Regions from separate parts of the Billgrantia tianxiuensis genome, predicted to be linked through region 1. Evidence: predicted binding sites of a transcription regulator. Region 1 holds the regulator's gene; each other region holds the start of a gene.
What was found. Region 1 encodes sigma-54, which starts transcription at its own class of promoters, with help from an activator protein. Its sites were predicted from a motif close to TGGCACNNNNNTTGCTNT; they were not measured.
Positions count from the first base shown of each region.

Region 2: ytfE (iron-sulfur cluster repair protein YtfE) is a predicted target of sigma-54. The motif match lies at 3,680-3,697, and genes of this name have one in related genera.
Region 3: EKK97_RS22705 (amino acid ABC transporter substrate-binding protein) is a predicted target of sigma-54. The motif match lies at 2,695-2,712, and genes of this name have one in related genera.
Region 4: EKK97_RS06660 (CmpA/NrtA family ABC transporter substrate-binding protein) is a predicted target of sigma-54. The motif match lies at 1,466-1,483, and genes of this name have one in related genera.

Region 1 covers NZ_CP035042.1:3,207,430-3,213,206, forward strand. Annotated here, with positions in the region: gene lptA (lipopolysaccharide transport periplasmic protein LptA) at 1-278, shown strand, start outside; gene lptB (LPS export ABC transporter ATP-binding protein) at 286-1,011, shown strand; gene EKK97_RS15030 (RNA polymerase factor sigma-54) at 1,166-2,584, shown strand; gene hpf (ribosome hibernation-promoting factor, HPF/YfiA family) at 2,694-3,002, shown strand; gene ptsN (PTS IIA-like nitrogen regulatory protein PtsN) at 3,009-3,479, shown strand; gene rapZ (RNase adapter RapZ) at 3,526-4,446, shown strand; gene EKK97_RS15050 (HPr family phosphocarrier protein) at 4,448-4,717, shown strand; gene pmbA (metalloprotease PmbA) at 4,846-5,777, opposite strand, start outside.
Region 2 covers NZ_CP035042.1:194,290-200,066, reverse strand. Annotated here, with positions in the region: gene EKK97_RS00925 (adenosylcobalamin-dependent ribonucleoside-diphosphate reductase) at 1-1,289, opposite strand, end outside; gene ubiT (ubiquinone anaerobic biosynthesis accessory factor UbiT) at 1,327-1,809, opposite strand; gene norR (nitric oxide reductase transcriptional regulator NorR) at 2,026-3,582, opposite strand; gene ytfE (iron-sulfur cluster repair protein YtfE) at 3,731-4,387, shown strand; gene EKK97_RS25245 (methyl-accepting chemotaxis protein) at 4,452-5,567, shown strand; gene hemN (oxygen-independent coproporphyrinogen III oxidase) at 5,683-5,777, opposite strand, start outside.
Region 3 covers NZ_CP035042.1:4,836,718-4,842,494, forward strand. Annotated here, with positions in the region: gene EKK97_RS22695 (amino acid ABC transporter permease) at 1-288, opposite strand, end outside; gene EKK97_RS22700 (amino acid ABC transporter permease) at 299-1,489, opposite strand; gene EKK97_RS22705 (amino acid ABC transporter substrate-binding protein) at 1,602-2,630, opposite strand; gene EKK97_RS22710 (amino acid ABC transporter substrate-binding protein) at 2,809-3,831, opposite strand; gene ahpF (alkyl hydroperoxide reductase subunit F) at 4,056-5,612, opposite strand.
Region 4 covers NZ_CP035042.1:1,401,804-1,407,580, reverse strand. Annotated here, with positions in the region: gene EKK97_RS06665 (nitrate regulatory protein) at 1-1,327, shown strand, start outside; gene EKK97_RS06660 (CmpA/NrtA family ABC transporter substrate-binding protein) at 1,637-2,938, shown strand; gene ntrB (nitrate ABC transporter permease) at 2,955-3,644, shown strand; gene EKK97_RS24380 (ABC transporter permease) at 3,638-3,808, shown strand; gene EKK97_RS06650 (ABC transporter ATP-binding protein) at 3,820-4,680, shown strand; gene EKK97_RS06645 (AtuA-related protein) at 4,747-5,118, opposite strand; gene EKK97_RS06640 (acyclic terpene utilization AtuA family protein) at 5,105-5,777, opposite strand, start outside.

The DNA.
Region 1 (5,777 bases):
TCTCGCGTGCCACGGCACGCGGCGAACGCGCCTACATCGAACAGCAGCCCGATCCCGAGCAGCCCGTGGTACGCGGCTGGGGGCGCACCATTATCTATCATGTGGCCGAACGACGGGTGGAACTGATCGACCGCGCCGAACTGCACCAGGGCGGCGATACCTTCGACGGCGGCTATCTCGAGTACTTCCTCGATCGCCGCGTCGTCCAGGCCCGTGCCGAAAGCGAAGGCGTCGAGGGGCGCCAGCGTATCCGCATGACCCTGCAGCCGGAGCGCTGAGATGCCAATGAAGACCCTGCATGCCCGGCACCTGGCCAAGAGCTACAAACGCCGCCGCGTGGTACACGACATCAGCCTCTCCATCGAGCAGGGCTGCGTGGTCGGCCTGCTCGGCCCCAACGGGGCCGGCAAGACGACTTCGTTCTACATGATCGTCGGGCTAGTGAAAGCGGATGCTGGCGAAGTCCACATCGATGACCAGGACCTCTCGCACAGCGCGATGCACGAGCGTGCCCAGGCTGGTATCGGCTACCTGCCGCAGGAAGCTTCGATTTTCCGCAAGCTGTCGGTGGCCGACAACATCATGGCCATCCTCGAGACGCGCAAGGACCTCGACCGCCACGGGCGGCACGAGCGGCTCGAACGCCTGCTGGAGGACTTCCACGTCACCCACATTCGCGACAACCTGGGCATGAGCCTGTCCGGCGGCGAACGCCGACGTGTCGAGATCGCCCGCGCCCTGGCCACCGAACCGGCGTTCATTCTGCTCGATGAACCCTTTGCCGGGGTCGACCCGATCTCGGTGGGCGAGATCAAGGGCATCATCCGTCAGCTCAAGGCACGCAACATCGGTGTCCTGATCACCGACCACAACGTTCGCGAAACGCTCGATATCTGCGATTCGGCCTATATCGTCGGCGACGGCCAGATCATCGCCGAAGGGGACGCTGCGGCCATTCTCGCCAACAAGCGGGTACGAGAAGTCTACCTGGGAGAGGATTTCCGGCTCTAAACCCCAACCACCCCGGCAACACTATGATTTAAATTAAAAGTTACTCAAAAGGCATGAATATTGCCGATGGCATGCTTATTGCAGTTATTTCGCTTGCAAGTCATCGCACGCCGGTCTAGGGTAGAGTTTTCCGGCAAATGAGCCCCGTATTCTCATGGCCATGAAAGCATCTTTGCAACTGCGTGTCGGCACCCAGCTGACCATGACTCCCCAGCTGCAGCAGGCCATCGCCCTGCTGCAGCTTTCGACTCTCGACCTGCGCCAGGAGATCCAACAGGCGCTGGAATCCAACCCCATGCTGGAGCTCGACGACGGCTTTGGTGAACAGGCCGTCAGCGAAGCCCAAAGCGAAGACTGGGCCAGCGAAATACCCAACGAGCTGTCGACCGACAGCGACTGGACCGATACCTACCCCGATCATGGCAGCGGCTCGGGTGTCACTGGCGAAGGCCCCGACTTCGAGCGTCAGGCCTCGGAGCAGACCCTGGCCGGACACCTGGTCTGGCAACTGGCGATGACCGACCTGAGCGAGCGCCAGCACATTATCGCCGAGAGCTTGATCGATGCCGTCGATGGTGCCGGTTACCTGGCCCAGACACTGGAGGAGATCCGCGACGGACTGCGCCAGCAGGGCCTCGACGGCCTGACCGTACGGGAAGTCGAGCAGGTATTGCTGCGACTGCAGCAGTTCGAGCCTACCGGGGTATTCTCCCGCGACTTGCGCGAGTGCCTGATGCTGCAGCTAGCCACCCTGCCCGACGACACGCCCCTGCTACCCCAGACCCGCCGCCTGGTGCGCCAGTTTCTCGAAGCCCTGGCCGCCGACGATCGCCGCCTGCTCAAGCGCCGATTGGGGTTGGACGACGAAGCCTTGGACGAGGTCATCGCCCTGGTCCGTTCGCTGAACCCCCGCCCGGGCAGCGCCTATGCCGAGGTCGGCAGCAGCTACGTCACGCCGGATCTGGTTGCCTATCATGACGAGTCCGGCTGGCGTGTCGAGCTGAACGCCGACGCCCTGCCCCGGTTGCGCATCCAACCCGACTACGTTGCCCTGGTGCGCCGCGCCGACAAGAGTCAGGACAATCAGTTTCTCAAGGATCACCTGCAGGAGGCGCGCTGGCTGATGAAGAGCCTGGCGAGCCGCAATGACACCCTGCTACGGGTGGGCCGCGAAATCATGGCGCGCCAGATCGAGTTCCTCGAGCAGGGCGAGGAAGCCATGAAGCCCCTGGTGCTGGCCGATATCGCTCAGGCCGTCGAGATGCATGAGTCGACCATCTCTCGCGTGACCACACAAAAGTTCATCCACACGCCACGCGGTGTGTTCGAACTCAAGTACTTCTTCTCCAGCCATGTCGGCGGCAACGGCGATGGCGACGCCCACTCCAGCACGGCGATTCGCGCCCGCATTCGCAAGCTGATCGCCGATGAGCCGCCACGCAAGCCGCTCTCCGACAGCCGCCTGGTGGAATTGCTCGCAGACGACGGGATTCAGGTGGCACGCCGCACCGTTGCCAAGTATCGTGAGGCCTTGGGGATTCCCTCCTCGAGCGAGCGCAAGCGTTTTCGCTGAGGCCTCCACGTAACGTTGACGCCAGACAATCTCGGCGGCTCGAGGGGGTTTGCAGGGCAGTAAAAAGGGTTACAATCGAGCTACCACCCGAAGGACGAAGGAGCTTGTCATGCAAGTCAACATCACCGGCCATCATGTAGAGCTGACCGATTCACTGCGTGACTACGTGAGCGAGAAGCTGAACCGCGTCCAACGCCACTATGACAACATTACCAACGTGCAGGTCACGCTCTCGATCGAGAAGGAACGCCAACAAGCCGCCTGTACGATACATGCCGCCGGCGCCGACCTGCATGCCGAAGCTTCCGATCCCGACATGTACGCCGCTATCGATGCCTTGACCGACAAGCTCGACCGTCAACTGGTCAAACACAAGGAAAAAGCCCAGGCGCGCGCCCAGGGCGCCGGCATTCGCTGAGTTGCCATGACACTGGAAACCATCCTGCCCCCGGAACGCGCGCTGTTCGACGTTCCGGGAGGCAGCAAGAAGAGGGTGCTGGAGTTCTTCAGCACCTTCATTGCGCAGAACACTCCGAGCCTCGACAGCCAGGAAGTCTTCAGCCGGCTGGTCGGCCGCGAGAGGCTGGGTAGCACTGGCATCGGCAATGGCGTCGCCATTCCCCATGCCCGTAGCCCACACTGCCATAGCCCCGTGGCGGCTTTTCTCAAACTGGCGGAGCCCATCGATTTTGACGCCATCGACGGCGAACCGGTCGATCTCGTCTTCGTACTGCTGGTACCCGAGGAGGCCGACGACACCCACCTGTCGCTGCTGAGCCAGGTGGCCAGCGTGATGAACGATGCCGACACACGTGCACGGCTGCGCAAATGCGAGAGCCAGCGCGAACTCCACGAGCGTCTCATCGAAGCGATACGACGACAGTCCTCGGCCTGAATTTTTCGTTACGCCGTTCGGCCAGCCCCTGATCAGGAGAACCCTCATGCAGCTTGTGATCATCAGCGGCCGTTCCGGCTCTGGCAAATCGATCGCACTGCAAGCGCTCGAGGACATTGGCTACTATGCCATCGACAACCTGCCGGCGATGCTGCTCGGGTCGCTGGTCGATGAGCTACGTAACTCCCCTACGATCCAGACTTCCATCGCCGTCAGCATCGATGCACGCAACCTGCCTCATGCCCTGGAACGTTTCCCGCGGCTGCTGGAAGAGCTGCGCGCCAAGCAGGTCGACTGCCAGATCGTCTACCTGACGACCGATGCCAAGATCCTGCACGAGCGCTACTCCGCCACCCGGCGTCGCCACCCCCTGACCCGTGGCCGCGACATGACCCTGGGTGAAGCCATCGAGTCGGAAGACGCCACGTTGAGCGACATTCGCAACCTGGCAGACCTGATCATCGACACTTCGCGGCTGTCGGTGCACGACCTTCGCGGCCGTATCACCGAGCAGGTGGCCAGCCATCGCGCCGACCAGTTGACCCTGACCGTGGAATCGTTCGGCTTCAAGGGCGGCGTGCCGCTCGATGCCGACATCGTCTTCGATGCGCGCTGCCTGCCCAATCCTTATTGGGACCCCCGCCTGCGCTCAGCCACCGGCAGGGAGCCCAGCATCGTGGAATTCCTGGAGCAGTACCCGCTGGTTCAGCAAATGCTCGACGATATCATCGCCTGGGTCGAACGCTGGCTACCGGCGTATCGCGATTCTCACCGCAGCTACCTTACCGTCGCCATCGGTTGCACCGGTGGCCAGCACCGCTCTGTCTATCTCGCCGAACGTCTCGCGCACCACTTGGCACAGCAGCAGCCGGACGTGCGCCTGCGTCATCGCGAACTCGGTATCCATACGCCGGTCACCGCCACACAGGAGCCGACCGCCGAGACGCCTGACCACAAGGAATCGTAGCGTGCCCTGCCGCAAGCTGATCCTGACCAACAAACGCGGCCTGCACGCTCGCGCTGCCACCAAGCTGGTGCAGTGCTGCCAGCCCTTCAATGCACGTATCATCGTCAGCCGGGGCCCCCAGCAGGCCGATGCCAACAACATCATGGCGTTGCTGATGCTGGGCGCACCCTGCGGCACCGAACTCGAGGTCAGCGCCGCAGGAGAGGATGCCGAAGCGGCCCTGGAGGCCATCGAGGCTCTGTTCGAGGCCCGCTTCGAAGAGGATAACTAGGGGAATGGCTGCGCTCGGCCATGCGGTGTTGAAGCCCTCTTCGCAGTGCCGTCGGGCTTCGCCTGGCCTGGCCATCGCTCGCTCATTCCCGATAACTTAATGGGGAAAGCGTAAAGCGCCCATTCAGCTCATGAGCCGGCCACGGTCATCTCGTCGATCAGCCAACTGCCGGTATGGATACTGCCGCGGGTATCGATGTCGCTGCCCACGCCGACCAGCCCCTTGAACATCGCTTCGAGATTGCCGGCAATGGTGAACTCCTCCACTGGATGCTGGATTTCGCCGTTCTCAACCCAGAAGCCGGCCGCACCGCGGGAGTAGTCGCCGGTGACACCGTTCACCCCCTGCCCCATTAGCTCGGTGACCAGCACGCCTCGACCCATCCGCGAGAGCAGTGCCTCGCGCGACTCGAGCGGGGCCGTGATGCGCAGGTTGCGCGCCCCGCCTGCGTTGCCGGTGGTCTGCATGCCAAGACGCCGCGCGCTGTAGGCCGAGAGCATGTAGCTGGCAAGGCGCCCTGCTTCGATGAAAACGTTGTCGCGAGTCTGCACGCCATCGTTGTCGAACGGCGAGCTGGCCATGGCGCCGCGCTCCATGGGCCGTTCGCCCAAGCTGAACCAGTCGGGAAACAGTGGTTCACCCAACCGGTCGCACAGGAACGACGCTTGGCGATAGAGCGCACCACCGGCTATGGCACTCATCAGGTGGCCGACGAGACCGCTGGCCACGGTGGCATCGAACAGCACCGGCAAGCGCCCAGTGGCCGGCCGCTGCGCGCCCAGGCGACGCAGGGTGCGCTCGGCGGCACGCTTGCCCACTTCCTCTGCGGCCAACAGGTCGCGGGGATTGCGCGCACTGGTGTAATCGTAGTCGCGCTGCATGCCGCCCTCATCTTCGGCGATCAACATGCAGGACAGCGAATGCCGGCTACCACGCTGACTGCCGAGGAAGCCATGACTATTGGCATACACCCGCACCCCCTCGCCACTGGAGAGCGACGCCCCCTCGGACTGGCGGATGCCGGACTCGGCACGCCCGGCCGCTTCACAGGCCAGTGCCA
Region 2 (5,777 bases), 2.0 Mb from region 1:
TGCTTCCAGCCCTCGAGGGCCAGGTTGCGGCTCACTTCCTCGGTGAAGGCCAGCGACTCGGCGGAGCCATAGGGGATCTTGAGCATGGTCAGGGTCGAGCCGAGGCCGAGGAAGCCCATGCCGTGACGGCGCTTGGCCTCGATCTCGCGGCGCTGGCCCTCAAGGGGCAGACCGCTGATCTCGACCACGTTGTCGAGCATACGGGTGAAGATCGCCACCACCTGGCGGTAGCGCTCCCAGTCGAAGCGCGGCTTCTTGCCGAAGGGGTCGATGACGAAGCGGGTCAGGTTGACCGAACCGAGCAGGCAGGCACCTTCCGGCGGCAGGGGCTGCTCGCCGCAGGGGTTGGTGGCGCGGATCTCCTCGCAGAACCAGTTGTTATTCATGCGGTTGACCTGGTCGATCAGGATGAAGCCCGGCTCGGCGAAGTCGTAGGTGGAACGCATGATGGTGTCCCACAGCTCGCGGGCCTTGATCACCTCGACGATACGGCAGGCCACGCGGCCTTCGGCGTCAACGCTGTAACCCTCCTCGATCACCGGCCAGTCGCGGTAGATCAGGTCCTCGGGCTTGACGTCCTCCTTCTCGCCGGCGTGCAGCGGGAAGGCCAGCGGCCAGTCGGCGTCGTTCTTCACCGCTTCCATGAACTCGTCGGTGATCAGCAGCGAGAGGTTGAACTGGCGCAGCCGGCCGGCTTCGCGCTTGGCCTCGATGAAGCTGCGCACGTCGGGGTGGCCGACGTCGAAGGTGCCCATCTGGGCGCCGCGGCGACCGCCCGCCGAGGCCACCGTGAAGCACATCTTGTCGTAGATATCCATGAACGCCAGCGGGCCGTTGGTGCCGGCGCCGGCGCCGAACACGAAGGCGCCCTTGTGACGCAGGGTGGAGAACTCGTAGCCGATGCCGCAGCCCGCCTTGAGGGTCATGCCGGCATCCACTACCGAGGAGAGGATGTCATGCATGGAGTCGCGGATGGTGCGCGAGACGGTGCAGTTGATCAGGCTCACCGCCGGCTTGTAGTCCTCGGCGCCGGCGTTGGACATGATGCGTCCGGCGGGAATGGCGCCGTTCTCCAGCGCCCAGCGGAACTTGGGCAGCCACTCCTCGGCCTTGTCGCCTTCCACCGCGGCCAGGGCACGCGCAACGCGATCCCAGGTCGCCGCCACGTCCTTGTCGACGGGCCGGCCATGACGATCCTTGAGCCGATACTTGGAGTCCCAGATATCGCGTGAGGGCGCTTGCATAGGCACCTCGTGGGATGTCTTGACGGCCTTGGTGGAAGTACTCATGCAGGGATCTCCAGTCAGGGTCAAAAGTTCAAATCGTTCAACGTTCCTGGCGCGCCATGCGCTCGAAGCGTGCCAGCCATTCCCCGAGCCGGCCCTGGGCCAGGCCCTCCTCGCGGCTGTCGAGCAGGTTCTTGACCATCAGGCCGAGCTCGGTATCGCCCTCGATCACCAGCCGGCGCTGGAAGAACAGCGCGTCGGGATCCTCGCGCCGGGTCGCCAGGCACAGGAACTCGCGCCAGCCGCCGCGGATGGTGGCTTCGCCCGCCTCCGGGCTGAGCCGGAAGCGCTCCGCATCGAGGGTCAGCGTCAGCGCCACGCCCAGGTCCTCGATGTGCAGCGAGATGCGCCGCCCTTCGAGCACATCGAACTCGCCCTCTGCCAGAGGCTCGGCGAAGGTACGGTTGAGCAGCGGCTCGATCAGTTGACGCTTCACCGCAAGCGGCACGCGGGGATCGATGGCACGAATCAGTCGAGTCGGGGCCGGGGGGCGTGGCAAGCGCGACAGAGAAAGAGGAAGCATAGCGACTCTCCGGTGAAGCGAACCCATGGATTCGGTGCGGCCAGGTGGCCATGAAACCGATCATCCTAAGCTCGACGCCGCCTGCCTGCACTGATATGCGTCAAGCCTGTGCCAATGCCCCCAACCGGGGCCTTGGCTACCATATATAGCCAAGTCTAGGGGATCAAGCACCATATCTGGGTTTTATTTTTAACGCTAACGCTTGCAATCCGATAACTACTTGATCCCCAAGCGACGTGCCAACTTGTGAAGGTTGCTGGGGTCAACGGCAAGCCTCCGGGCGGCATTCGCCCAGTTGTCGCCGCTCGCCGCCAAGGCCTGGCGAATCGCCCGCCGCTGCGCGGATTCGACCTGGCTGCGCAGCGGCTCGATGTCGTTCGTTGCCACACTCGGCTCCACACCAGGGACAGCGGATTCGTCGCGACTGGCTTTCAACGTTTCGCCCTTCAACGTTTCGCCATAAGACAGGTCGAGCCACTCCGGCTCGAGGGTAACGATATCGTCGCGCCGGGCGCCATGCCCCAGCGCCTTGATCGCCGCCCGGCTGATGACGTGCTCGAGTTCACGCACGTTGCCCGGCCAGGCGTAGGCCAGCAGCGCCGCCTCGGCCGCCGGCGCCAGGCGCAGGCTGCGCACGCCGAGCCGGGCACGGTTGATCTCGAGAAAGTGACCGGCCAGCACCAGCACGTCACTGTCGCGCTCGCGCAGCGGTGGGATCGCCACCGGATAGACCGACAACCGGTGATAGAGATCGGCACGAAAGTGGCCTTCGCGCACGCCGTCGGCCAGCCGGCGGTTGGTGGCGGCAATGATGCGCACATCGACCCGGCGCGGGGTATCCTCGCCCAGGCGCTGCACCTCGCCGTTCTGCAGCGCACGCAGCAGCTTGGCCTGGATTGCCAGCGGCAGCTCGCCCACCTCGTCGAGGAACAGGGTGCCACCGTCGGCGGCCTCGAAGCGGCCCGCACGATCCGCCGTGGCACCGGAGAAGGCCCCTTTCACGTGGCCAAACAGCTCACTCTCGGCCAGGGTCTCGGGCAGTGCCGCACAGTTGACCTGCACCAATGGCTGCTCGCGCCGTGGCGAGCGCTGGTGCAGACGCCGGGCGAACAGCTCCTTGCCCACCCCGGTCTCGCCCATCAGCAGCACCGGCAGGTCGGATTCCGCCACCACGTCGAGTTCGTTCAGCAGGCGCTGCAGCCCGGTGCTATGGCCGAGAATTTCGCCACCCTCGCCCGGCTCGGCATGCGGGATCACGCCGTGGTTCGCCATGCGCAGCGCGCGCACTTCCTGTTCCAGGCGCGAGACGCGTACCGCAGCCTCGACCAGCAGTGCGTAGCGCTCCAGCGCCGTGCGTGCAGCCTCGTCAAAGGTACCTGCCACCAGGGCGTCCAGGGTCAGCACGCCCCACGGCTCCCCTTCGACGTGCAGGCTGATACCCATGCAATCGTGCACGTGCAGCGGCTCTCCCGGCTGCTGCTCGACCAGGCCGTCGTAGGGGTCGGGCAGGCTGGAGTCCGGCGGGAACAGGGTCGAGCGGCGGCTCGTGAGAATGGCGGCAAGACGCGGATGACGGGCCACCTCGAAGCGTCGCCCCAACGCTTCGCGCACCAGCCCCTCCACCGCCACCGGCGCCAGCACGTCATCCTGCAACCGCAGCAGGCACACCGCGCCGCAGCGGAAGCCCTCACGCAGGGTACGTACCAGACGCTGCAGGCGCACGACACTGGGCAGGTCGGCGGTGAGGTCGGCGAGGAGAGAATCGTCCAGCATGGTAAAAAACACCTTACAAGGTAGAAATCACCTTAACCGAGCAAGGTGAAATTTACCATCCAAACAGCAACCCATTGATAAAAAAGGAGTGAAAAAGTGGCATGGCGATTGCTCTGTCAGAGTGTCATCCATCATCGAGGTATGCCGCATGAACCTGCTGGAACAGACCGTTGGCCGCATCGCCCTGTCGCTTCCCGGTGCCACCCGCATCTTCCATAGCCACCATATCGACTTCTGCTGCGGTGGGCGCATCAGCCTGCGCCAGGCCGCCGAGCGCGCCGGCCTGCATGTCGACAAGCTGGTCGCTGAACTCGAGGCGCTGCCGGCCGCCAGCAGCGAGCAGCACGACTGGCGCGAGGCCAGCAACGCCGAGCTGATCGACCATATCCTGACCCGCTACCACGACGTGCACCGCCAGCAGTTGCCCGAGCTGATCCGCATGGCGCGCCGGGTGGAGCAGGTTCATGGCGATCGCGACACCTGCCCCAACGGGCTGGCCGACCTGCTGATGGTCATTCACCAGGAAATGGAGAGCCACATGCAGAAGGAGGAGCAGATCCTGTTCCCCATGCTGCGCAACGGCATGGCCGCCCAGGCCCAGGGGCCGATCGCGGTGATGCGCCACGAGCACGACGATCACGGCGAGAACCTGGAGCAGGTAATGCGGCTCACCGACGACATCACCCCGCCCAAGGGCGCCTGCACCACCTGGCGCGCCCTCTACACCGGCCTGCGCGAATTCCGCGAGGACCTGATGGAGCACATCCACCTGGAGAACAACCTGCTGTTCGAACGGGCCGGTTGAACCCTGCCTTGTTGCCCGCGCCCGCCCCGGCGGGCGCCAGACCTTCCTGACGACAGGAGACGCCATGCGACTATGGAAAAAGGCCCAACCCAAGGCGAGCGACAGCGAAGCGCTGCGTGAGGAGCGGGACCGGCTGCAAGCTCGACTCCTGGAGCTCGAGGCCGAGCGCCAAGTTCATCGACACCTCTTCGCCAACCTCACCGGCTTCGGCGACTCCCTGGCCGCGTTGCGTGAATCCTTCTCCGAACTCTCTGGACTGCTTGTCGATAACCGGCGCGTGGCCGACCACACCACAGGCGAATCGCAGCAGAGCCAGGAGGCCCTGGATGCCATGGTCGAGGAGCTGAGCAGCCTAAACCAGCGTATCGGCCAGGCGGCGGTGCAGGTCACCTCTCTGCGCGGCGACGCTGACAGCATCGGCAACTTCGTTCACCTGATCGAAGAGATTTCGCTTCAGACCACGCTGCTGGCCTTCAATGCCAGCATCGAAGCCGCACGGGCCGGCGATGCCGGGCGCGGCTTCGCCGTGGTGGCAACCGAGGTACGCGAACTTGCCACCCGTACCGGAGCAGCCACCGAGGAGATCAGTAGCCTTACCGGCAGCATTCTCGCCCAGACCGGCACGGTGGATGCCGCCATGCATCGCAATGCGTGTGAAACCGAGCGGCTAAGCGCCGCGGCCAGCCAGGTGATGCAACGCACCGAACGGCTGCTGACACTGAGCCGGGAAAGCAGTCAGGCGCTGACCTTCTCTGCCATGCTGAGCGAAGTGGAGCTGGCCAATCTGGAGGAGCTCGAGGTGAAGCTGGAGGTGTACCGAATCCTCATGGGGCTCTCCTCCACCACCGCCGACGAGCTGCCCGATGAAACCCAGTGCGCGCTTGGCCGCTGGTACTATGCCGCAGCCGGCGACATGCACTTTGGCGACGACGAGGACTTTCGCGCCCTGGAACTCCCACATCGCGAGGTGCACCGTCAGGCCATTGCAGCCGTACGCATGTACCAGGCTGGCGAGATGGACGAGGCGATGCAGGCCCTGGCCAGGATGGAGTCAGCCAACCTCAACGTGATGAAGCGACTACGCCATATCATGCGCAAGTACCGCCCCCAGACTGTCGAAGCCAGCCAGACAGCGCTACCTGTCCCTGCCAGGCTGGCCGCCAAGCCCCTACCGGCGTGAAGCCGAGAAGGCCACAGCTCACCTCGGCGCCCTATCCCGAGGCCCACTTGCGAGGGCTCGAACCGCAGGAAGCGGCGTTCACTGGACGCCGCTCGTTCGACTCCTCTCGGCAGACCTATACCGTACGCGAGAAGCGCCCCTCGTTGGGTGTGAGATAGGCATCAAAGGCCATGGCCATGTTGCGCATCATCAGGCGCCCGGCGGGCAGCA
Region 3 (5,777 bases), 1.6 Mb from region 1:
TTCACTACGCGGATAGAGCCCATAGATGAACTGGGTGAAGCGGGCACTGACGAACACCCAGCAGGCCCCCTCACGGGAACAGTCGTCACGGCTGGTGCCGATCCAGTCGGCGTTGATGAAGGCCCACTGGATGGTAGGCGTCAACAACAGGTAGAGCAGGTAGATCCCGATCAGGGTGAATACGGTATTCACCGGCCCGCTGAACAGGTTGGCACGCAGCCAGGCTATCGGCCCCACGGTGCTCCTGGGTGCCGGACGCGCCTCTATCATCTTGTGTTGTATCGTCATGGCGCCTCTCCTAGCGTTCCACCAGCGCCACGCGGGCGTTGAACCAGTTCATGAACATCGACACCAGCAGGCTGATGGTGAGGTAGACCGCCATGGTCATGGCGATGACCTCGATCGCCTGCCCGGTCTGGTTGAGCGTGGTACCGGCAAACACCGAGACCAGATCCGGATAGCCGATGGCCGTTGCCAGCGAGGAGTTCTTGATCAGGTTGAGGTACTGGCTGGTCAGTGGCGGAATGATCACGCGCAGGGCCTGAGGCACCACCACCAGGCGCAGCACCAGGTTCTGCGGCAGGCTCAATGCCTGGGCCGCCTCGGTCTGGCCGTGGGGTATCGCCTGGATGCCGGAGCGTACGATCTCAGCGATGAACGAGGCCGTATAGATCGACAGCGCCAACCACAGGGCCAGGAATTCAGGGATGATGGTGATGCCACCACGGAAGTTGAAGCCGCGCAGCTCCGGTACGTCCCAGGTGACCGGCACACCGGTGACAAACAGCACCAGCAACGGCAAGCCGACGATCAGCCCCAGGGAGATCCAGCCGGCAGGCAGGCGCTGGCCGGTGGCTTCATGGCGCCGCTTGTTCCAGATCGTCAAGGCGATACTGGCCACGATGGCCACGCCGAAGGCCAGCGGAATCAGGCCGAACCCCGACTCGAACAGCGGCTCCGGCACGTAGAGGCCGCGCACGTTGAGAAAGATCACCTCACCCAGCGAATAGCTGTCCCGCGCCGACGGCATGGCGCGTAGCACGGCGAAGTACCAGAAGAAGATCTGCAGCAGCAGGGGAATGTTGCGGAATATCTCGATATAACCGCTGGCCAGCCTGGCGATCAGCCAGTTGGGCGACAACCGGGCGATCCCGACGGTAAAGCCGATGATGGTGGCCGCGATGATGCCCAGCGCAGAAACCAGCAGCGTGTTGAGCAGGCCCACCACGAAGGTACGACCGTAGGTACTCTGGGACGAATAGTCGATCAGGCTCTGAACGATGCCGAAGCCGGCGGTGTTGGTCAGGAAGCCGAAGCCGGTAGTAATGCCGCGCGCCGCCAGGTTGTCCTGGGTATTGCCGATGATGTAGAGCAGAAAGACCACCACCGCGGCAATCAGCAGGGCCTGGAAAATCAGCGCACGTTTGGCGCGATCACGCCAGAACGGCGGTTTTGGGCCCAGCGAATGGGCCTTGGGTCGAACGGACATGAAGGGACTCTCCGCCTGGATCCGTCAAGCAGGTATCCGCCAGCGGCCCGGGGATATCCGGGCCGTGGCAGTACGAGGATCGGGGCATCCCGCGATGCCCCGGGCGGTACGATCAGCGAATCGGCGGAGCGTACTGGATGCCGCCTTCGGTCCACAGCGCATTGATGCCGCGCTCGATCTGCAGCGGTGAGCCCATGCCCACGTTGCGCTCGTAGCTTTCGCCGTAGTTGCCGACCTGGCTGATGATGTTGTAGGCCCAGTTGGCGTCGAGACCCATGCCTTCGCCGTAGTTACCGTCCTGGCCCAGCAGGCGGGCGATGTCCGGGTCCTCGGAGTTGCGCATCTCGTCGACGTTCTCGCTGGTGACGCCCATTTCCTCGGCATTGAGCATGGCGAACAGCGACCACTTGACGATGTTGAACCACTGGTCGTCACCCTGGCGCACCACCGGACCCAGCGGCTCCTTGGAGATGACTTCCGGCAGGATCACGGACTGGTCCGGGTCGGAGAGCTGGATGCGCAGCGCGGCCAGCTGGGAGGTGTCGGAGGTCAGCACGTCGCAGCGTCCGGCCTCATAGCCGCCCACGGTCTGCTCCGAGGTATCGAAGACGATAGGGTCGAACTGCATGTCGTTGGCACGGAAGTAGTCGGCCACGTTGAGCTCGGTGGTGGTGCCGGACTGAACGCAGATTGCCGCGCCATCGAGTTCCTTGGCGCTGGAGACGCCAAGATCGCGGTTGATCATGAAGCCGATGCCGTCGTAGAAGTTCACGCCGGCGAAGTTGAGGCCCAGGGTCGTATCGCGGGTGGTGGTCCAGGTGGTGTTGCGCGAGAGCAGGTCGACCTCGCCGGACTGCAGCGCGGTGAAGCGCTCCACGGCATTCAGCGAGATGTAGCGCACGGCCTCGGCATCGCCGAACACCGCCGCCGCCACGGCGCGGCAGACGTCAACGTCCAGACCCTGCCATTCGCCCTGATCGTCCGGAGCGGAGAAGCCCGGCAGGCCGTCACTCACACCACACTGCACAGCGCCACGCTCGATGGTGTTCTGCAGGGTGTTGGCCGAAGCCAGGGAGGCGGTACCCAGAGCCAGTGCGGCTGCAGAAGTGAGCAGCACCCACTTGTTCTTGTTGTCGCGCATGTAGGATCCCTCGTAGATGGTTTGGAGTTCTTGAACGCAGCATGCCGGAGCATGTGCCTGCACCTTAGCAAGGTTTGTTCCAAGGCAGGGATAGTGCAGGCAAAACTCTTATTCAACGCTCACAGCGGAGGCGATCCGGCCTGAACCGTTGCCCCAGCTTGGTGCAACCAGGCATGCCTCAGCGCACCGGTGGCGCATAGTGCAGCCCACCCTCGGTCCAAAGAGCATTCTGGCCACGCGCAATGTTGAAATCGGAACCGGCGCCCACGTTGCGTTCGAACATCTCACCGTAGTTGCCCACTTGCTTGACGATCCGGTAAGCCCAGTCGGCAGTGAGTCCCATGCCTTCGCCGTAGTTGCCGTCGCGGCCCAGCAGGCGGGCGATGTCCGGGTCCCCGGAGTCGAGCATCTCGTCGACGTTCTCGCTGGTGACGCCCATCTCCTCGGCGTTAAGCATGGCAAACAGCGACCACTTGACGATATTGAACCACTGGTCGTCGCCCTGGCGTACGGCCGGCCCCAGCGGCTCCTTGGAGATGACTTCGGGCAGCACCATGGCGCTCCCAGGGTCGGCAAGCTGCATACGCTGGGCGTAAAGCTGGGACGCGTCGGAGCTGAGTACGTCACAGCGCCCGGCCTCGAAGCCCGCTATCGACTGCTCCGGCGAGTCGAAAACCACAGGCTCGTACTCCATGCCATGGTTGCGGAAGTAGTCGGCCAGGTTGAGCTCACTGGTGGTGCCCGACTGAGTGCATACCGCCGCGCCGTCGAGCTCCGTGGCGCTTTCCACTCCCAGGTCGCTGGCGACCATGAAGGCCTGGCCGTCGTAGTAGCTGACACCGGTGAAATTGATGCCCAGCGTCGTGTCGCGAGTCGACGTCCAGGTAGTGGTGCGCGACAGCACGTCCACTTCGCTCGATTGCAGCGCCGTGAAACGCTCCACCGAGTTCAGCGGCACGAATCGTACCTTTTCGGCATCGCCCAGCACCGCGGCGGCAATGGCCCGGCAAACATCGGTATCCAGGCCCCGGTAGACGTCTTCATCGTCCAGCGCCGAAAAGCCCGGCTGGGCCGCATTGACACCACAGCGCACCTGATCGCGCTCCAGAACATCGTCGAGCGTTGCCGCCTGAACCGAGCCGATGCCGCCCAGCATCAACGCCGCTGGCACCAGCCACGCCAGCCTATCGTCATGGATCATGTCGTTCCCTCGTTGTTGGCAATCATGGCAGGCCATCGATAGGCCTCGCTCCATGATTAGCGCATCCCCCCAGCGCTTGCACGGTGCGGTGCGACGCGGAAGGCGCTTGTCTTCAACGAAGGATTCTTAGCCCGATAACGAAACGCCTCCGCAGGGGCAGCCTGCGGAGGCGTGGTCTTCGGTAGAGGGCGCGCTCGCCCAAGGGGTGTCGTGGACGCGCCGGTTCAGTGGCGAATGAGGTAGTCGAAGGCACCCAGGGCAGCCTTGGAGCCCTCGCCCATGGCAATGACGATCTGCTTGTAGGGCACGGTGGTGACGTCGCCGGCGGCAAAGATGCCGGGCACCGAGGTCATGCCGCGCTCGTCGATGACGATCTCGCCGCGCTGCGACAGCTCGATCGGCGAGTCGGTGAGCCATTCGGTGTTGGGCACCAGGCCGATCTGCACGAAGATGCCTTCCAGCTCGAGCCGCTTGATCTCGCCGCTGGCGCGCTCTTCATAGGTCAGGCCGTTGACCCGGGTACCGTCGCCGTTCACCTCGGTGGTGCGCGCGCCGAGGATGATCTCGACGTTGGGCAGGCTCTTCAGCTTTTTCTGCAGCACCGCGTCGGCACGCATCTCGTCCATGAACTCGATCAGGGTCACGTGGCCGACGATGCCAGCCAGGTCGATGGCCGCCTCGACGCCGGAGTTGCCACCGCCGATCACCGCCACGCGCTTGCCCTTGAACAGCGGGCCGTCGCAGTGGGGACAGTAGGCCACGCCCTTGTTGCGGTACTCGGCCTCGCCGGGCACGTTCATCTCGCGCCAGCGGGCGCCGGTGGAGAGAATCAGCGTCTTGCTCTTGAGGCGCGCGCCGGACTCGAACTCCACCTCGTGCTCACCGCCCTGGTCGGCGGCCGGAATCAGTTTCACCGCACGCTGCAGGTTCATGATGTCGGCCTCATACTCCTTGACGTGCTGCTCGAGCGCCGCGGCCAGCTTGGGGCCTTCGGTATAGGGCACGGAGATGAAGTTCTCGATGGCCATGGTGTCGAGCACCTGGCCGCCGAAGCGCTCAGCCGCCACACCGGTGCGGATGCCCTTGCGCGCGGCGTAGATGGCCGCCGCAGCGCCGGCCGGACCGCCGCCCACCACCAGCACGTCGAATGCCGGCTTGTCGTTGAGCTTGGCCGCCTCGCGCTGGGCCGCACCGGTGTCGACCTTGGCCAGGATCTGCTCCAGGCTCATGCGTCCCTGGTCAAAGGGCTCGCCGTTCAGGTAGATGCTCGGCACCGACATGATCTGGCGCTCTTCGACCTCGTCCTGGAACAGCGCGCCGTCGATGGCGACGTGGCGCACGCCCGGGTTGAAGATGGCCATCAGATTGAGCGCCTGCACCACGTCGGGGCAGTTTTGGCACGACAGCGAGTAGTAGGTCTCGAAGTGGAACTCACCTTCGAGCGCCTTGATCTGGGCGAGGGTGTCGTCGCTGACCTTGGGCGGATGGCCGCCCACCTGCAGCAGCGCCAGCACCAGCGAGGTGAACTCGTGGCCCATGGGAATGCCAGCGAACACCACGCCGGTCTCCTCGCCGGGACGGTTCAGGGCGAAGGAGGGCTTGCGCGCGTCCGTCCCGTCCAGGCGCAGGGTGATCTTGTCGCTCAGGGCGACGATGTCCTTCAGCAGCCCATGCAGCTCCTGGGATTTCGCGCCGTCATCGAGGGAAGCGACGATCTCGAACGGCTGCGTGACCTTCTGCAGGTAGGCTTTAAGCTGACTTTTCAGATTGTCGTCCAACATGACAGCGGTTTCCTTCATGTCTGGGCTGGAAAATGGCAAGACGATGCTCTCAGCGCTGACGTGGCGTCGGCGCAGGCATGGACTTGCACGTATCGGAAAATCGCCCGGGCAGCACATGCCCGGGCGGGAACGCGAGGCCAGCTCGTGGCCTCGCGATGACTCTAC
Region 4 (5,777 bases), 1.8 Mb from region 1:
CTGCGAGATCGACGATCTCGAACACCTCACTGCGGCCTGCGATATCGTCGGTGACGTGAGCCGCTTCGTCCATGCCCTGCAGAAGGAACGTGGTGCCTCGAACGTCTACCTGGCGTCGCAGGGACAGCGCTTCGCCGAGCGGCGCCGCGAGCGCATCGCAGAGAGCCAGGCGACCGAACAGGCCCTGCGCGTGCGCCTCGATGCCCTGGGCGACAGTGCCGGGCGCCCTGCCACCACGGCCCGTCTGCTCAGGCGCATCGCCCATGTCTGGCATGCCCTCGACGGTCAGGCGGGTTTGCGCGACGCCATCGGAGCCCTTGAGACCAGCCCCGACGGCGCGACACAGGCCTACAATCAGCTGATCAGCGCCCTGCTCTCGGTGGTATTCGAAGTCGCCGATACCGCCGGCGATCCTGAGATCACCCTGGCACTGGTGGCCATCTTTCACCTCATGCAGGGCAAGGAGCTGGCCGGCCAGGAGCGCGCCTGCGGCGCCTCCGGTTTCACTTCGGGCAACTTCGACGACGCTCACCGGCAACTGCTGCTGCATCTGATCGATGCCCAGCAGCGCTGCTTCGATACCTGCCTCGAGTTCACCACGGCGGCGGGACGCGAGTGCTGGCAGCTCGAAATGCCCGGCCGCACCCTGGCCGGCATCCAGCAGTTGCGCGAACTGGCCTGTGGCGATACGCCCCTGCAACAGAGCGCCAGCACCCTGGGCGAGACCTGGTATGAGCTGACCACACGCCGCATCGACGCCATTCAGCGAGTGGAAGCCTTCCTGATCGGCGAGCTGTCGAATCTGTGTCTGACCAAGACCCTCGACGCGCGCCGCAGCCTGACACGTCACGACGAACTGAGCCGTGAGTTGAACAATGCCACGCCGGCCGTCTGCCAGCAGCTGGTAGAACTGTTCGACGGCAGCGGCAGCCATGAGCTGGGCGAAGTGACCGCCCGGGTCGTGGGTTCCTCGCTGAACCGTTCACTGGTGGAACTGATGTGCGCCCAGGCGAGCCGCCTGCAGGCTCTGAGCGATGAACTGGAGAGCACCCGCCGAGCGCTGCGTGAGCGCAAGCTGATCGAGCGCGCCAAGGGATTGATCATGGCCCACCAGCAGATGAGCGAAGAGCAGGCCTACGCTTTCCTGCGCAAGATGGCCATGGACCAGAGCAAGAGCATGGCCGAGATCGCCCAGACCGTACTGGGGCTGGCCGACATTCTGAAGCCTTCCGCAGAGGAGCCTTCCATAGAGAAACTTTCCATAGAGAAACTTTCCACAGAGGAGCTTCCCGCAGAGGAACGGCATGCGGATCGCACAACCAACTGAGTGGGCGCTTTATGGTGCACCGCACAAGCGCTGCGCACCTTCTCGGCGCCCGGCGATCACCGAAACGATTTGATCGACATCATTCAATATACAGTAACTATTTGTTTTAATTGAAATAACAATACGAATTTAACGCCATGGCATCCAAGCTGCAAAGCCTGATCGTCCGCTGAGTCAATGACGGTTCAGCGCTTTCAAGCAGCCCTCGGACCAGACAACGGCGTCTGCCCAGGTTCCCGTGACGATGTCATGCGAATCGGGGCAGGCGCCGTTTTTTGTCGCCGGATCCTTCCTCCTGGGAGCCATACAATGAACAAGACCAACAAGGGACACTCGCTCGATCGGCGCCGTTTTCTCAAGCAAAGTGCAACCGTCCTCGGGGGCTCGGCCGTGCTCGGCAGCCTGCCCGCCAGCTGGGCCCTGGCCAGCGGACGGCCGGAAACCACCTCGGCCAAGCTAGGCTTCATCGCCCTGACCGATGCCGCCCCGCTGTTCGTCGCACTGGAGAAGGGCTTCTTCGCCGCTCACGGCATGACCGACGTGGAGGTGCTCAAGCAATCCTCCTGGGGCACCACCCGCGACAACCTGGTACTGGGTTCGCAGCGCAACGGCATCGACGGCGGCCACATCCTCACGCCCATGCCCTACCTGATCGCCAGCGGTGCCATGACGCCCAACAACGTGCCGGTGCCGATGCATATCCTGGCGCGCCTCAATCTCGGAGGACAGTGCATCTCCGTGGCCCAGGAGTATCTCGACCTCGAGGTCGGTGTCGATGCCGGCGAGTTCCGTCAGGCGCTTGCCGACAAGCGCGCTGCCGGTAACGAGGTGCGCGCCGCCATGACCTTCCCCGGCGGCACCCACGACCTGTGGATCCGCTACTGGATGGCGGCGGCGGGCATCGATCCCAACGGCGACATCTCCACCATCGTGGTGCCCCCTGCCCAGATGGTGGCCAACATGCGCGTGGGCAGCATGGACACCTTCTGCGTATGCGAGCCTTGGAACGAGCAGCTCATCCACCAGGGCATCGGCTATACCGCCCTGACCACCAGCGAGCTGTGGCACAACCATCCGGAGAAAGCCTTTGCAATGCGCGCCGACTACGTCGAGGCCAATCCCAACGCCACCCGGGCGCTGCTGATGGCCATCATGGAGGCGCAGATGTTCTGCGAGGAACCGCAGAACAAGGAGGAAGTGGCGCGTATTTGCTCTCGGCGGCGCTGGATCAACGCCCCCTACGAGGACATCGTCGAGCGCATGAAGGGCAACTTCGACTACGGCACCGGCCGCATCGTCGAAGACAGCCCGCACCAGATGCGCTACTGGAGCGACTTCGCCTCCTATCCCTTCCAGAGTCACGATTTGTGGTTCCTGACCGAGAACCAGCGCTGGGGCTACCTGCCGGCCGACTTCGACAGCCAGACGCTGATCCGCCAGGTCAACCGCGAGGAGCTATGGCGCGAGGCCGCCGCGGCCCTCGGCGTGGACGGCGCCGACATCCCCGACGCCTCCTCACGCGGTATCGAGACCTTCTTCGACGGGACGACCTTCGACCCCGAGAATCCCCAGGCCTATCTCGACAGCCTGGCGATCAAGCGCCTCGCCTGAGGCAAGGAGAACGAGCATGAAAAGCATGCAGAGTCACGAGCGCGAGCCACGGGTCGCGAGTACCGCCTGGTCCGGCCACGTCCAGCGGGCGGGCCAGCTGTTCAGCCAGCGAGTCCTGCCGCCGGTGGTGATCATCGGCCTGCTGCTGGCCCTGTGGGAGATCCTCTGCTCAACCCCGGGAGCCAGCCTGCCGGCTCCATCGCAGATGCTGCGCGACACCTGGGACTTGATCGCCAATCCCTTCTACGACTACGGCGGCAACGACGTAGGCATGGCCTGGCAGATACTCGCCAGCCTCGAGCGGGTGGCCTACGGCTACTCCCTGGCCGTGGCGGCCGGCATTGGCCTCGGCGTACTGGTGGGCCAGTCTACCTGGGCCATGCGCGGCCTCGATCCGGTATTCCAGGTGCTGCGCACCGTGCCGCCGCTGGCCTGGTTGCCGATCTCGCTGGCCGGCTTCCAGGACAGCAATCCCTCGGCGATCTTCGTCATCTTCATCACCGCGATCTGGCCAATCATCATCAACACCTCGGTGGGCATCCGCAACATTCCCGAGGACTACCGCAACGTGGCCCGGGTGCTGCGTCTCAACGGCATGGAGTATTTCACCCGCATCATGCTGCCTGCCGCCGCTCCCTACATCTTCTCGGGCTGCGCATCGGTGTCGGCCTCTCCTGGCTGGCCATCGTCGCCGCCGAGATGCTGATCGGCGGCGTGGGCATCGGTTTCTTCATCTGGGACGCCTGGAACGCCTCGATGATCAGCGACATCGTGCTGGCGCTGATCTACGTCGGCATCGTCGGCTTCGCCCTCGACCGCCTGGTCGCCTTCATCGGCAACCGCGTCACCCGCGGCACCGCCCAAGGCTGAGGAACAGGAACATGAGCAACCACTATCTAAGCATCGAGAACGTCGACATGACGTTCACCGCCAAGGGCGTGGAGAGTCAGGTTCTCAAGGGCATCGACCTCGCCGTGGAACGCGGCGAGTACATCTCCATCATCGGCCACTCCGGCTGCGGCAAGTCGACCCTGCTCAACATCGTCGCCGGACTCATCGAGTCCACTTCCGGCGCGGTGATCCTCGACGGCAAGGAGGTCAACTCACCGGGGCCGGAACGCAGCGTGGTATTCCAGAACCACTCACTGCTGCCCTGGCTCACCGTCTACGAGAACGTGGCGCTGGCGGTGAACAAGACCTGCGCACGCACCAAGAGCAAGGCCGAGCGTCACGAGTGGATCATCAAGAACCTGGAGATGGTCGGCATGGGGCATGCGCTGGACAAGCGCCCGGCGGAGATCTCCGGCGGCATGAAGCAGCGCGTGGGCATTGCCCGGGCACTCGCCATGGAGCCCAAGGTGCTGCTGCTCGACGAACCCTTCGGCGCGCTCGATGCCCTGACCCGCGCCCACCTGCAGGAGGAGGTGATGCGCATCCAGGACGAGCTGGGCAACACCATGATCATGATCACCCACGACGTCGACGAGGCGGTGCTGCTCTCGGATCGCATCGTGATGATGACCAACGGCCCCTCGGCGCGCATCGGCGAGGTACTCGACATCGACCTGCCTCGCCCCCGCGACCGTATCGCCTTGGCCGATGACCCGCGCTACAACCACTACCGCCAGGAGGTACTGCGCTTCCTCTACGAGAAGCAACGCAAGGTGGAGAGCCTGGCCCAACGGCGCGGCGCCGGCGGCGAGCAGGAGAAAGCCAAGGAGAAACGCATGGCCAAGGCGTGAGCCTCGCACTCCCCTAGCGCAAAACGGGCCACCCAAGGGTGGCCCGTTTTGCGTGCCGGGGGTGTCTTACGCATTGTCGTTCTCGACCACCACACTCATGCCCAGCAGCAGGAAGGAGAGCGTCTTGCCGTGCCCGTCCAGATTGAGGGCACCGTTGACCCCGCCCTGCAGCACGTCATCGATCACCAGGTTCATGCCGGCAAGGCCCGGCATCAGGTAGCGGCGTACCCGGCTCGCCCCGCGATGGGCGAACAGCGCCAGCACACGCTCCTCGGTGACCTGCTCCACCAGCGTCTCATAGTGGCGCGGCTCGAAGGCGAACAGCGCCAGGTTGAGCCGGTCGCCCTTGTCGCCGGCACGGGCATGGGCCAGGCGATGCAGCGGTACGCTGTGACCCTTGGCTGGGCTTGCGGGCACGTTCACTTCAGCGTGCGGCATGGGCGACTCTCCTCTCGCTGGCCATCTTCGTCTCGACAAGAGTGGCATCGAACAGGGTGGCGAAGGCTTCCACATCGCTGCGCTTGACCAGGTAGGACGCCGTGCATACCCGCCGCTGGAACTGTCGGCGTACCCCGCCACCGCCGGCCGGACCGGCACAGTAGAGCGCCAGCAGCTCCTGGGTGGCACGCTCCACCCAGCGCCGCTCGGCGTGCTCGGCGGCCAGCCGCAGGCGGTAGTCGCCGCTGGCCGCGGTCGGCAATCTGCGTTGCAGGTCGCCGGCATCGCTGTCGAATACGCTGGCATGGCCGACGATGTCCAGCCGCGAGCGCAGCTCCGGCGGCGCGCGAAAGGTCAGCCGCTCGCGCAGCACCTCGGCAGCAAGCTGCGCCCGGGCCAGGGCGTTGGGTCCGGCGTAGGAGATCTCCGCCTCGCCCTGCCAGCCGCCCTCGTAGCAGACGGTGGTCTTGAGGCGCTGCGGTGCCGGCTTGCCGCGAATGCCGGTGACCGCCACCCGATCGGGACCGAGTTCCTCCACCCGCACGGCAGAAAGATCCACCACCACATCAGGGGTCAGGTAGTTGGCGGGATCGTGCACCTCGTAGAGCAGCTGCTCCTTGACCGTGCGCGCAGTGACCATGCCGCCGGTGCCGGCGGGC